Regions from separate parts of the Marinobacterium sp. xm-d-564 genome, predicted to be linked through region 2. Evidence: predicted binding sites of a transcription regulator. Region 2 holds the regulator's gene; the other holds the start of a gene.

Region 1 (4,873 bases), on a different contig from region 2:
GTTTGACAGGTTGAAAACCAGTCACCGCTCTTCGTCGATAGTTTGACGTCCCAAAGGTGACAGGCCTTCAGCCTGTCATCCGCTCTAGAAACCACAAGATACTCTTTGAAATAGCAAAAATTGCCCTGTAATAGCCTGTTAATTCAGGTATAATTCCCGCCTTTCGGCCATAGGCCTAACCATTTTAGTTAATACTCGTTTCAGCGGGTTTTAGTAGATAGGACAGCAGAGTTATGCGCAGCCACTATTGCGGCGATCTTCGTGAAGAACATATTGGACAAGAAATTACCCTGGCAGGTTGGGTGCACCGTCGTCGTGACCACGGTGGCGTAATCTTCCTAGATCTTCGTGATCGTGAGGGTTTGACACAGGTTGTGTTTGATCCAGATCGCGAAGAGAGTTTCGCGTTGGCGGATAGCTGCCGTAACGAGTTCGTAGTTGAGGTTAAAGGCCTTGTTCGTGCTCGGCCAGAGGGTACTACCAACCCGGATATGCCAACGGGTGCTATCGAGGTGCTGGGTAAAGAGCTGATCATCCTGAACAAGGCTGAAACTCCTCCTTTTCAGTTGGATGAGCACCAGCAAGTGGGTGAAGATGTTCGTCTTCGTCACCGCTACGTCGATCTCCGCCGTCCAGAGATTCAAGAGAAGCTTCGTTTCCGCTCTAAAGTGACTCACCAGGTTCGTGCTTACCTTGAAGATCAAGGTTTCCTAGATATCGAAACGCCGATCCTGACTCGTGCCACCCCAGAGGGTGCTCGTGACTACCTAGTTCCAAGCCGTACTCATGAAGGTAGCTTCTTTGCACTGCCTCAGTCACCACAGCTATTTAAACAGCTCCTTATGGTCTCTGGCTTTGATCGCTACTACCAAATTGCTAAGTGTTTCCGTGACGAAGATTTGCGTGCGGATCGTCAGCCAGAGTTCACTCAGATCGATATCGAGACCTCATTCCTTGATGAACACGAGGTGATGGCAATCACTGAAAACATGATCCGTGGCCTGTTCAAAGATCAATTGAACATCGATCTAGGCGAGTTCCCGCACATGCCATACTCTGAGGCGATGCAGCGTTTTGGTTCTGATAAGCCAGATCTGCGCATTCCTATGGAGCTGGTTGATGTTGCAGATCTGGTCGCAAGTGTCGACTTTAAAGTGTTTGCTGGCCCAGCAACGGATCCAAAAGGTCGCGTCGCGGCTCTTAAAGTACCGGGCGGTTCTGAGCTGACTCGTAAGCAGATTGATGAGTACACTAAGTATGTATCAATCTACGGTGCGAAAGGTTTGGCGTGGATCAAAGTGAATGATCTAGCGGCTGGCGCTGAAGGCCTTCAGTCTCCAATTGTTAAGTTCTTGGGTGCAGAGATTGCGCTGCAGATTATGGAGCGCCTTGAAGCGAAAGATGGTGATCTTGTCTTCTTCGGTGCGGATAAAGCCAACATCGTTAACGAAGCCTTGGGTGCGCTGCGTATCAAAGTGGGTGAAGACCTTAACATGCTTGAGCGTGAGTGGGCGCCACTATGGGTTGTCGACTTCCCAATGTTCGAAGAGAACTCCGATGGCAGCATGACAGCGCTTCACCACCCATTCACAGCACCGAGCTGTTCACCAGAAGAGTTGATTGCTCAGCCTGAAGGTCAGCTGTCACGTGCCTACGACATGGTTCTTAACGGTTGTGAGCTTGGTGGTGGTTCGGTTCGTATCCACGATCAAGAGATGCAGAAAGCGGTCTTCAAAGTACTGGGTATCAGTGATGAAGAGGCGGACGAGAAGTTTGGATTCCTATTGAACGCGCTTAAGTTTGGTGCGCCACCACACGCGGGTCTGGCATTTGGTCTTGACCGTCTGATTATGCTGATGACGGGTTCTACTTCGATTCGTGAAGTGATCGCCTTCCCTAAAACTCAGTCAGCGGCTTGTCCAATGACTGAAGCACCGGGTGAAGTGAGCGCGGCTCAACTGCGTGACCTAAACATCAAGTTGCGTAAAACACCTTAATCGAGTGTTTGATTAAAAAAAACCGGCAGTAAGCCGGTTTTTTTGTGTCTTGAAATAGGCGGATAGAGTTGGGTCAGACCAGAGGTCAGACCCTGGCACCTTGTAGCTACGCAAGATCCGGTGTCTGACCTCTGGTCTGACACCACCTTCAAATCACGCTCCAATCCTTCTACAAAGCACCTATTGGTCTCGACCAAAACTACTGTTAGTATATACAGCATTAAAACAATCTCTACGACAGGCGACCGATGCTGATATTGGGAATCGACCCAGGTTCAAGAATTACCGGATACGGCATCATCAATGCTCAGGGTAATAAGGCTGAGTACGTTGCCAGTGGTTGTATCAAAATCGCAGATGCGACCCTTCCTGATAAGTTAAACCAAGTCTTTAGCGGTGTCTCTGAACTGATTGAGCGCTACCAGCCTCAAGAGTGTGCGATAGAGCAGGTCTTTATGTCTCGTAACGCTGACTCTGCGCTTAAGTTAGGGCAGGCACGAGGGGCCGCTATCGTAGCGGCCGTCAATCGAGGCGTAGAGGTTCATGAATATGCGGCACGCCTGGTGAAGCAGGCAGTAGCTGGAACTGGCGCTGCGGATAAGGGGCAGGTCCAGATGATGGTGCAACGTATTTTGTCACTTCCGGGGTTGCCACAGATCGATGCGGCTGATGGGTTGGCCATCGCACTTTGTCATGCCTATACCCGTCAAGGCTTAATAGCGACAGCGGGAACTCGTCGTTCAGTAAAAGGGCGATGGAGATTGTAGATGCTTTCGAATAATATCAATGCGTTACTTTATTGAGGTCAGATTGTGATAGGTCGTTTAACAGGTGAATTGGTAGAGAAGTCACCTCCAGAGTTGCTGATAGATGTTTCCGGTGTCGGTTATGAACTGGAAGCGTCCATGAATACCTTCTACAAATTGCCGGATGTCGGCACCTTTGTAACGCTGTATACACACTTCGTTGTGCGTGAAGATGCACAGCTTCTTTATGGATTTGCCGACAAAAACGAACGCACTCTGTTTCGAACCCTGATCAAGGTGAATGGGGTGGGGCCTAAGTTGGCGTTGACCATTCTTTCGGGTATCTCCGTCCAAGAGTTCATTCGAACGGTTCAGCATGAGGACAGTACAGCCCTGGTACGTCTGCCGGGTGTCGGTAAAAAAACCGCTGAGCGTTTAATCATCGAGATGAAGGATAAGCTGGATCGACTTGAGCTACCGACCCGTGTTGAAGCGGAACTGAGTGATTTTGCAATGCCCATCGTGGATGCGAAGCCTACCGTCGATTACAGAGCAGATGCAGAGACGGCACTGGTCGCATTGGGTTATAAACCGCTGCAAGCAACTAAGGCGATTGAAAAAGCGGTCACCGAATTGGGTGAGACGGCCGATACAGAATCGTTGATTCGTCAGGCACTTAAGATGATGGTGGCAAGCTAAGATGCAGATTGAACCTGATCGTTTTATATCGCCGGTTAAGACACCCAATGAAGAGGTGCATGATCGCGCGGTTCGCCCTAAGACACTTCAAGACTATGAAGGTCAGCCGCAAGTTCGAGAGCAGATGGAGATCTTCATCCATGCCGCTCGCAAGCGTAATGAAGCACTGGATCATACTCTGATCTTTGGCCCGCCAGGATTGGGTAAAACCACACTGGCCAATATTATTGCCAATGAGATGGGCAGTGAAATTAAAACCACCTCTGGCCCTGTTTTAGAGAAAGCGGGTGATATTGCAGCTCTTCTGACCAATCTTGAGCCGGGAGATGTGCTCTTCATAGACGAGATTCATCGACTCAGTGCCAGTGTCGAAGAGGTACTCTATCCCGCGATGGAGGACTACCAGCTCGATATCATGATCGGTGAAGGCCCAGCTGCACGATCGATCAAACTGGAACTGCCCCCCTTTACGTTAGTCGGTGCTACGACACGTGCCGGCTTATTGACGTCACCACTGCGTGATCGTTTCGGTATTGTGCAGCGGTTAGAGTTCTATTCGATTGCCGATCTGACCAATATTGTCATGCGAACGGCACGTTTAAGTGGTTCTGAAATCGATGAGGGTGGTGCGCACGAGATTGCACGTCGTTCTCGCGGTACTCCTCGTATTGCCAACCGGCTCCTGCGCCGTGCACGTGACTTCTCTGAAGTGAAAGGGGATGGGCGTATCACCGAAGAGATGGCTGATCTGGCATTGAATATGCTCAATGTCGATCAACATGGTTTTGATCACATGGACCGTCGAATGCTGCTCGCCATGCTAGAAAAGTTTGGTGGTGGTCCTGTTGGTGTGGACAGTCTTGCGGCAGCCATTAGCGAAGAGCGTGACACCATCGAAGACGTTCTCGAGCCCTATTTGATTCAGCAAGGTTTTGTCATGCGCACGCCAAGAGGGCGGGTGCTAACCGACCATGCTTACCGATACTTTGGTGTCGATAAGCCTGAAGGAAACTAGTTTATTATGGCGTTTCAGTGGCCTGTCAGAGTCTACATAGAAGATACCGATTTTGGCGGTATTGTTTACTACGTTAATTATCTAAAATTTATGGAGCGTGCTCGGACGGAGTTGTTGCGTTCGGCGGGTTGGTCGCAGCACGAACTGTCACAGCAAAATTTGATTTTTGTGGTTGGTTCGGTGGAGGCGCAATATTTAGCGCCGGCTAGGCTTGATGATTCGTTAATTGTCAGAACAACCGTCAAAAAACCGCAAGGTGCACGTGTTAAATTTCTGCAAGCTGTTGTTAAGGAGGGATCTGATAGAGTCCTCTGCCAAGCAGAAGTTGAAGTGATATCCGTCACTGGAGCCATGCGTCCGAAACGCTGGCCAAAAGAGTTAATTACATCAATCACCCAAGCGCATCCGGAAGCTTG
Region 2 (4,873 bases):
GACGACGCTGAGTGCGACGGCGCTTATCATTTGAATCTTGGTTATCTTGTTGCTGTTCTGGGTTGGTATCTGTAGTCAAAATCGGGATCTCTCAATCAATAGATCATTCAAAATGGCGCGCAAAAGGAGGAAGCGCATCGATCAACTGCTGTCCATAACGACGTGTTACAACACGCCTATCAAGTAGGACAACTCGACCGGAATCATTCTCCGTACGCAGTAATCTGCCTGCCGCTTGAGTTAGTTTGATAGAGGCTGCGGGAACACTTATCTCCATGAAAGGGTTACCACCGCGGGCTTCTATCCACTCAGCCAAGGTCGCATCCACAGGATCATCTGGAACACTAAAAGGCAACTTGGTAATGATAACATCTTTTAGGTAGTGACCGGGTAGATCTACACCCTCTGCAAACGACGCCAAACCAAAAATAACACTGGGTTCGTCACGGTCGATTCTCGCTTTGTGCTCCACCAGCATCGCTTGCTTACTGAGTTCACCTTGAACCGTTAAACGCGATAGCAGTTTGGTATCCATTAACTCCTCGACTCGACGCATTTGGCGCCAAGAGGTGAACAGAACCAATACAGAGGTTAAATTGGGTAACTCTCGGTTAAGCCAATCGGTAATCTCTTCGGTATGAAGATCGGCTTTTGAAGGATCGAACTTCATTTTCGGGACATGCAATACGGCCTTGTTGGCATAGTCAAAAGGACTAGGCATTCGCAGTGCTGGCGTATCCAAAGGCAGACCCAATTGAGTAAAGAGGGAATCAAAACGCCCAAGAGCCGTTAGCGTTGCTGAGGTTAAAACCGCACCGTAACACTGACCCCAGAGCAGATCTTGAAGATGGTGTTGAGCGGAGACAGGTGCACTGTGAAGTTCAATATCGCGACCCGCTTCAGACTCATGACGAACCAACCATCTTGCAACTTTATCCTCTTCATTTTCAATATCTTGCGAGAAACTCCTACATAGCCACATCATCTTCTGGACACGGCTAAACTGGGTACTTAGCGGTGGCAACCAACGCTCCCCTACACCCTTATCGAGTGCAGACTTTTCATCTTCCATCGCCCCTTTAAGGGCATTAATAATCTTCTCTAACTGAGGATCTACCTGTGATAAAAACTGAGCCAATTCACGCGTTAGGCTAGCCAAACTGTCGGGCACCCTTCCTTGCGGGTAGCGCAACCTGCGCTCATCCACCGGGAGTAGTAAAAACTGTTCAGAGACTAGATCATCCAGACGCTGCAGATGCCCCTGAACCACATTGAGACTGGATTGAATACGACTGATTGGATCTTGCAAAACCAATGCAGAATCCGCTTCATCCAACAGCCCTTTTAACTGACGCTCCAGGGTTTTGAAGGCTTTTTCACTCGCTTTAACTCGCATAGAGAGCGCGAAATGGTTAGTCGCCTTATCACCCAGATGATGCGCCTCATCAAATATGTAGATTGAATCGGCCGGTTCAGGAAGAATCGCACCACCGCCTAACGCCAAGTCAGCCAGTACAAGATCGTGGTTGACCACCAAGAGATCGGTTGTCTCAATATCGGCCCTAGCACGATAAAACGGACAGGCGTTGAAATGCGCACAGCGACGATTGGTACACTGCATATGGTCTGAAGTAAGCGGCATCCAGGTCTCATCATCCAGGTTGCGCTCTAGCTCATCACGATCACCCTTCCAGCGACCACTGGCAAACTCATCCAACAGGCCGCTGTACTCTTTGATCTGCTCAGGGCCTAACACTTGGGCCATCTCATCTTCAAACAGGGCTGACTGTGAGAGATCCTGCTGATTACTAAGAAGAGACTCTAATCGACTAACACAGAGGTAGCGCCTACGCCCTTTGGCAATTTCGTACTTAAATTCAATACCGGCGTGCTCAGCCAACTCAGGAAGATCTTTAAGTAATAGCTGTTCCTGAAGCGCAACGGTAGCGGTCGAAATGATCAGCGTTTTACCTTTAGCCTGCGCTATTGGAAGTGCGGCCAGCAGGTAAGCGATGGTTTTACCGGTGCCCGTTCCGGCCTCTACGGCGACCAGATGATTTTCACCCAGACGCTGACCCGCATCGTCCGACAAGATACCACCCAACTGCCGTGCGACCGCTGCAATCATATGCTTTTGTGCATAACGAGCCTTTAAATCGCGAGCATTTAGGAATGCGCGATAAGCTGTCTGTATGGTGGTTTGGGTCTCTTTGTTAAGCACATCGCCTCCGAATTAGTTGGCCATCATACAAAAATACTGGATATACAAACAGAAAAAACTTGACGACATTTAAAATACTGTATAAAAATACAAATACTGAATAAACAGACAGTCATTTAAATTCCAATCAGTACTGTCATAGGGGGCGTTTATGAAGCTTACAAATCGTCAAGAAGAGGTGCTGGATTGCATCCGTCGCCATATTGATGAAACAGGATTTCCACCTACACGAGTCGATATCGCACGCGATCTAGGGTTTAAATCTGCAAATGCGGCAGAGGAGCACCTAAAGGCCTTAGCACGTAAAGGGGCCATTGAGATGATCCCTGGCACCTCTCGCGGTATCCGTATCGTCGGTGAAGAGGAGGAGCAAGAGGGCCTAGCGATCATCGGTCAAGTTGCTGCGGGTGAACCCATCCTCGCTGAACAACACATCGATGATTACTGCACCATCAGTTCAGACTTCTTTCGCCCAAGAGCAGACTACCTACTCCGTGTCCGCGGCATGAGTATGAAAGACATCGGCATTATGGATGGCGATCTTTTAGCAGTTCACCAAACACGTGAAGCACGTGAGGGTCAGATAGTCGTTGCTCGTGTCGGTGAAGATGTCACGGTAAAACGCTTCCACCGCGATGGTCACATGGTCTACTTGATAGCAGAGAACGAAGAGTTCGACCCGATTAAAGTTGATCTTCGTGAAGAGCAGTTAACCATCGAAGGCTTAGGTGTTGGCGTAATTCGTCAACAGAATGACTTTTAAAGGTAATAACCATGCTTGCTTACAATCAATTTGCACAGAATGATGCGGGTCTTAAACCACTGGTTATGACTGAGCTAGTTCAGCACACCTCAGAGGTAAATCTGAACACCATGCTTCTGCCGATGCTTGCCGCATTAAGTCAAAAAGAGAGCTGGCTGGTTATGTTAGAGCCGCCAAAATCATTAACTAAGCAGGTGCTAGCGGATGCAGGCGTCGACCTTAAAAAAGTCTGGATACTTCGTCGTGATAAGCGCCATGGTTTAGACAAACTGGCTCAGCGCGCACTGCAAGCGGGAACCTGCCACACCTTGATCTGCTGGCACAACGACCCTGCAGATGACGCGTTAGTCAGCCAACTGAAACGCACTCAGATCTCTAGCGAAACAGAGTGTCTATTGGTACGTAAAAAAATTTAGCCTCCCCCTTTGCTGCGTTGTAGCAAAGACCCCCATAGCCGCTCTTTGAGCGGCTTTTTTATTTAGCTTGAATCAGACCCAGAACCATCATAGGCTCAATAGAGGAGTACCACTTACAAGGAGAACAGTGTGGGATCGCACAAGCCAAATCAGCAGCCGTATCAGTTAACCGATTTCCCTATCCAAACATTCGATAAGATCCGTTATGCCGATACCGATCGTCAGGGCCACGTGAATAATGCCGCATTCAGTACCTACCTAGAGACGGGCCGTGTCGAATTTCTCTACGATCCAAAAGACCCACTAGCCAATGACAATTGCGAATTTGTCATTGCCAGTCTGCATTTGAACTTTCTAGGTGAGATCACTTGGCCAGGTCGTCTAGATATTGGCACCGGTGTAACTCGGGTGGGTACCAGCTCATTTGGACTCTACCAGGTGCTGTTCCAAGATGACGTCTGTGTCGCGACGGCAGAGACGACCATTGTTCAGATGGATGTGAGCAGTCGCAAATCAGCCCCACTTGGGGATGCGACAAGACACTATCTAAATGATCATCTCTTTGTGAAGGGTGTTGAAACGAAAGGAATGAACTGATTTTACCACTCTTGCGCGTTAGAGCGATGTCTTAGAATCATCGCTCGTAACTGCTCAAACCAACCCTGCAACTGAGTCTCCAGTTGCTCCTCAAGGCTTTGTTCTTTGGCCAAATCTATAATTGCTATGTCAGATTGGCTAGCGCTCTCTTGCGAGGGAGGTAGGGGTTTGTGAATGGCTTTGATGGCACTGATCAACTTAGACAACCAACTACTGGAATCCTGACAGAGCAGCTCCATCTCATCCAACTCACTGGAATGGATTCCCTGTTGCTTAAAAGCCTTGCTCAATTCAGAGGGTGTCGACTGGGTCAGCAGGACACGCTCACGTTCAGCCAACTCATTAAGATAGGCTTTTAAGGCACTGTCTAAATGAAACAGCGCAGCCTCTTGCAGGCCACGAAGCTTCATACGATTGTTCGATTCACCGGTCAACTCAGTGTTGATACCCACCAGCGCGTATTGTGCAAACGCGAGTGTCTGATTCACACGCTGGGAGTATAGGTCAGCCATTAACGCTTCTTAGCTTTGGCTGCTTCAACTTGCCACATACCATTGGTGAAGTAAGCTCTCCAACCAGTTGCCTTACCGTCAACTTCCGTCATAAGGTACTGCTCTTTGGTTTTGCGGCTGTAACGTATTTGAGCGGGGTTACCCTGCTCATCTTGCTGAGGCCCTTCCAGTAAGAAGTGATATTTAGGGTCAATCGCATTTTTATGTGGGATCAACTCTTTGACCAGAGGTGCACGGGTCTCACGATTACGTGGGAATTGGCTTGCTGCTAGGAATAGACCACTGGCTCCATCACGCAGAATGTAGGTATCGTCAACCTTCTGACACTTAAGCTCCGGCATCGGAACTGGATCCATCTTAGGCG

What was found. Region 2 encodes LexA, which represses DNA repair genes until DNA is damaged. Its sites were predicted from a motif close to TACTGTNTANNTANACAGTA; they were not measured.
Region 1: a site for LexA is predicted at 2,198-2,217, ahead of ruvC (crossover junction endodeoxyribonuclease RuvC). Genes of this name have one in related genera too.

Annotation. Positions count from the first base shown of each region.
Region 1 is NZ_WBYO01000007.1:43,274-48,146, forward strand. It holds gene aspS (aspartate--tRNA ligase) at 234-1,997, shown strand; gene ruvC (crossover junction endodeoxyribonuclease RuvC) at 2,246-2,764, shown strand; gene ruvA (Holliday junction branch migration protein RuvA) at 2,810-3,442, shown strand; gene ruvB (Holliday junction branch migration DNA helicase RuvB) at 3,444-4,457, shown strand; gene ybgC (tol-pal system-associated acyl-CoA thioesterase) at 4,464-4,873, shown strand, end outside.
Region 2 is NZ_WBYO01000002.1:226,316-231,188, reverse strand. It holds partial or broken gene XMD564_RS03410 (DEAD/DEAH box helicase) at 1-79, opposite strand, end outside; gene dinG (ATP-dependent DNA helicase DinG) at 104-2,221, opposite strand; gene lexA (transcriptional repressor LexA) at 2,373-2,984, shown strand; gene XMD564_RS03395 (SulA-like leucine-rich domain-containing protein) at 2,996-3,400, shown strand; gene XMD564_RS03390 (thioesterase family protein) at 3,530-3,997, shown strand; gene XMD564_RS03385 (DUF6586 family protein) at 4,000-4,509, opposite strand; gene topA (type I DNA topoisomerase) at 4,509-4,873, opposite strand, start outside.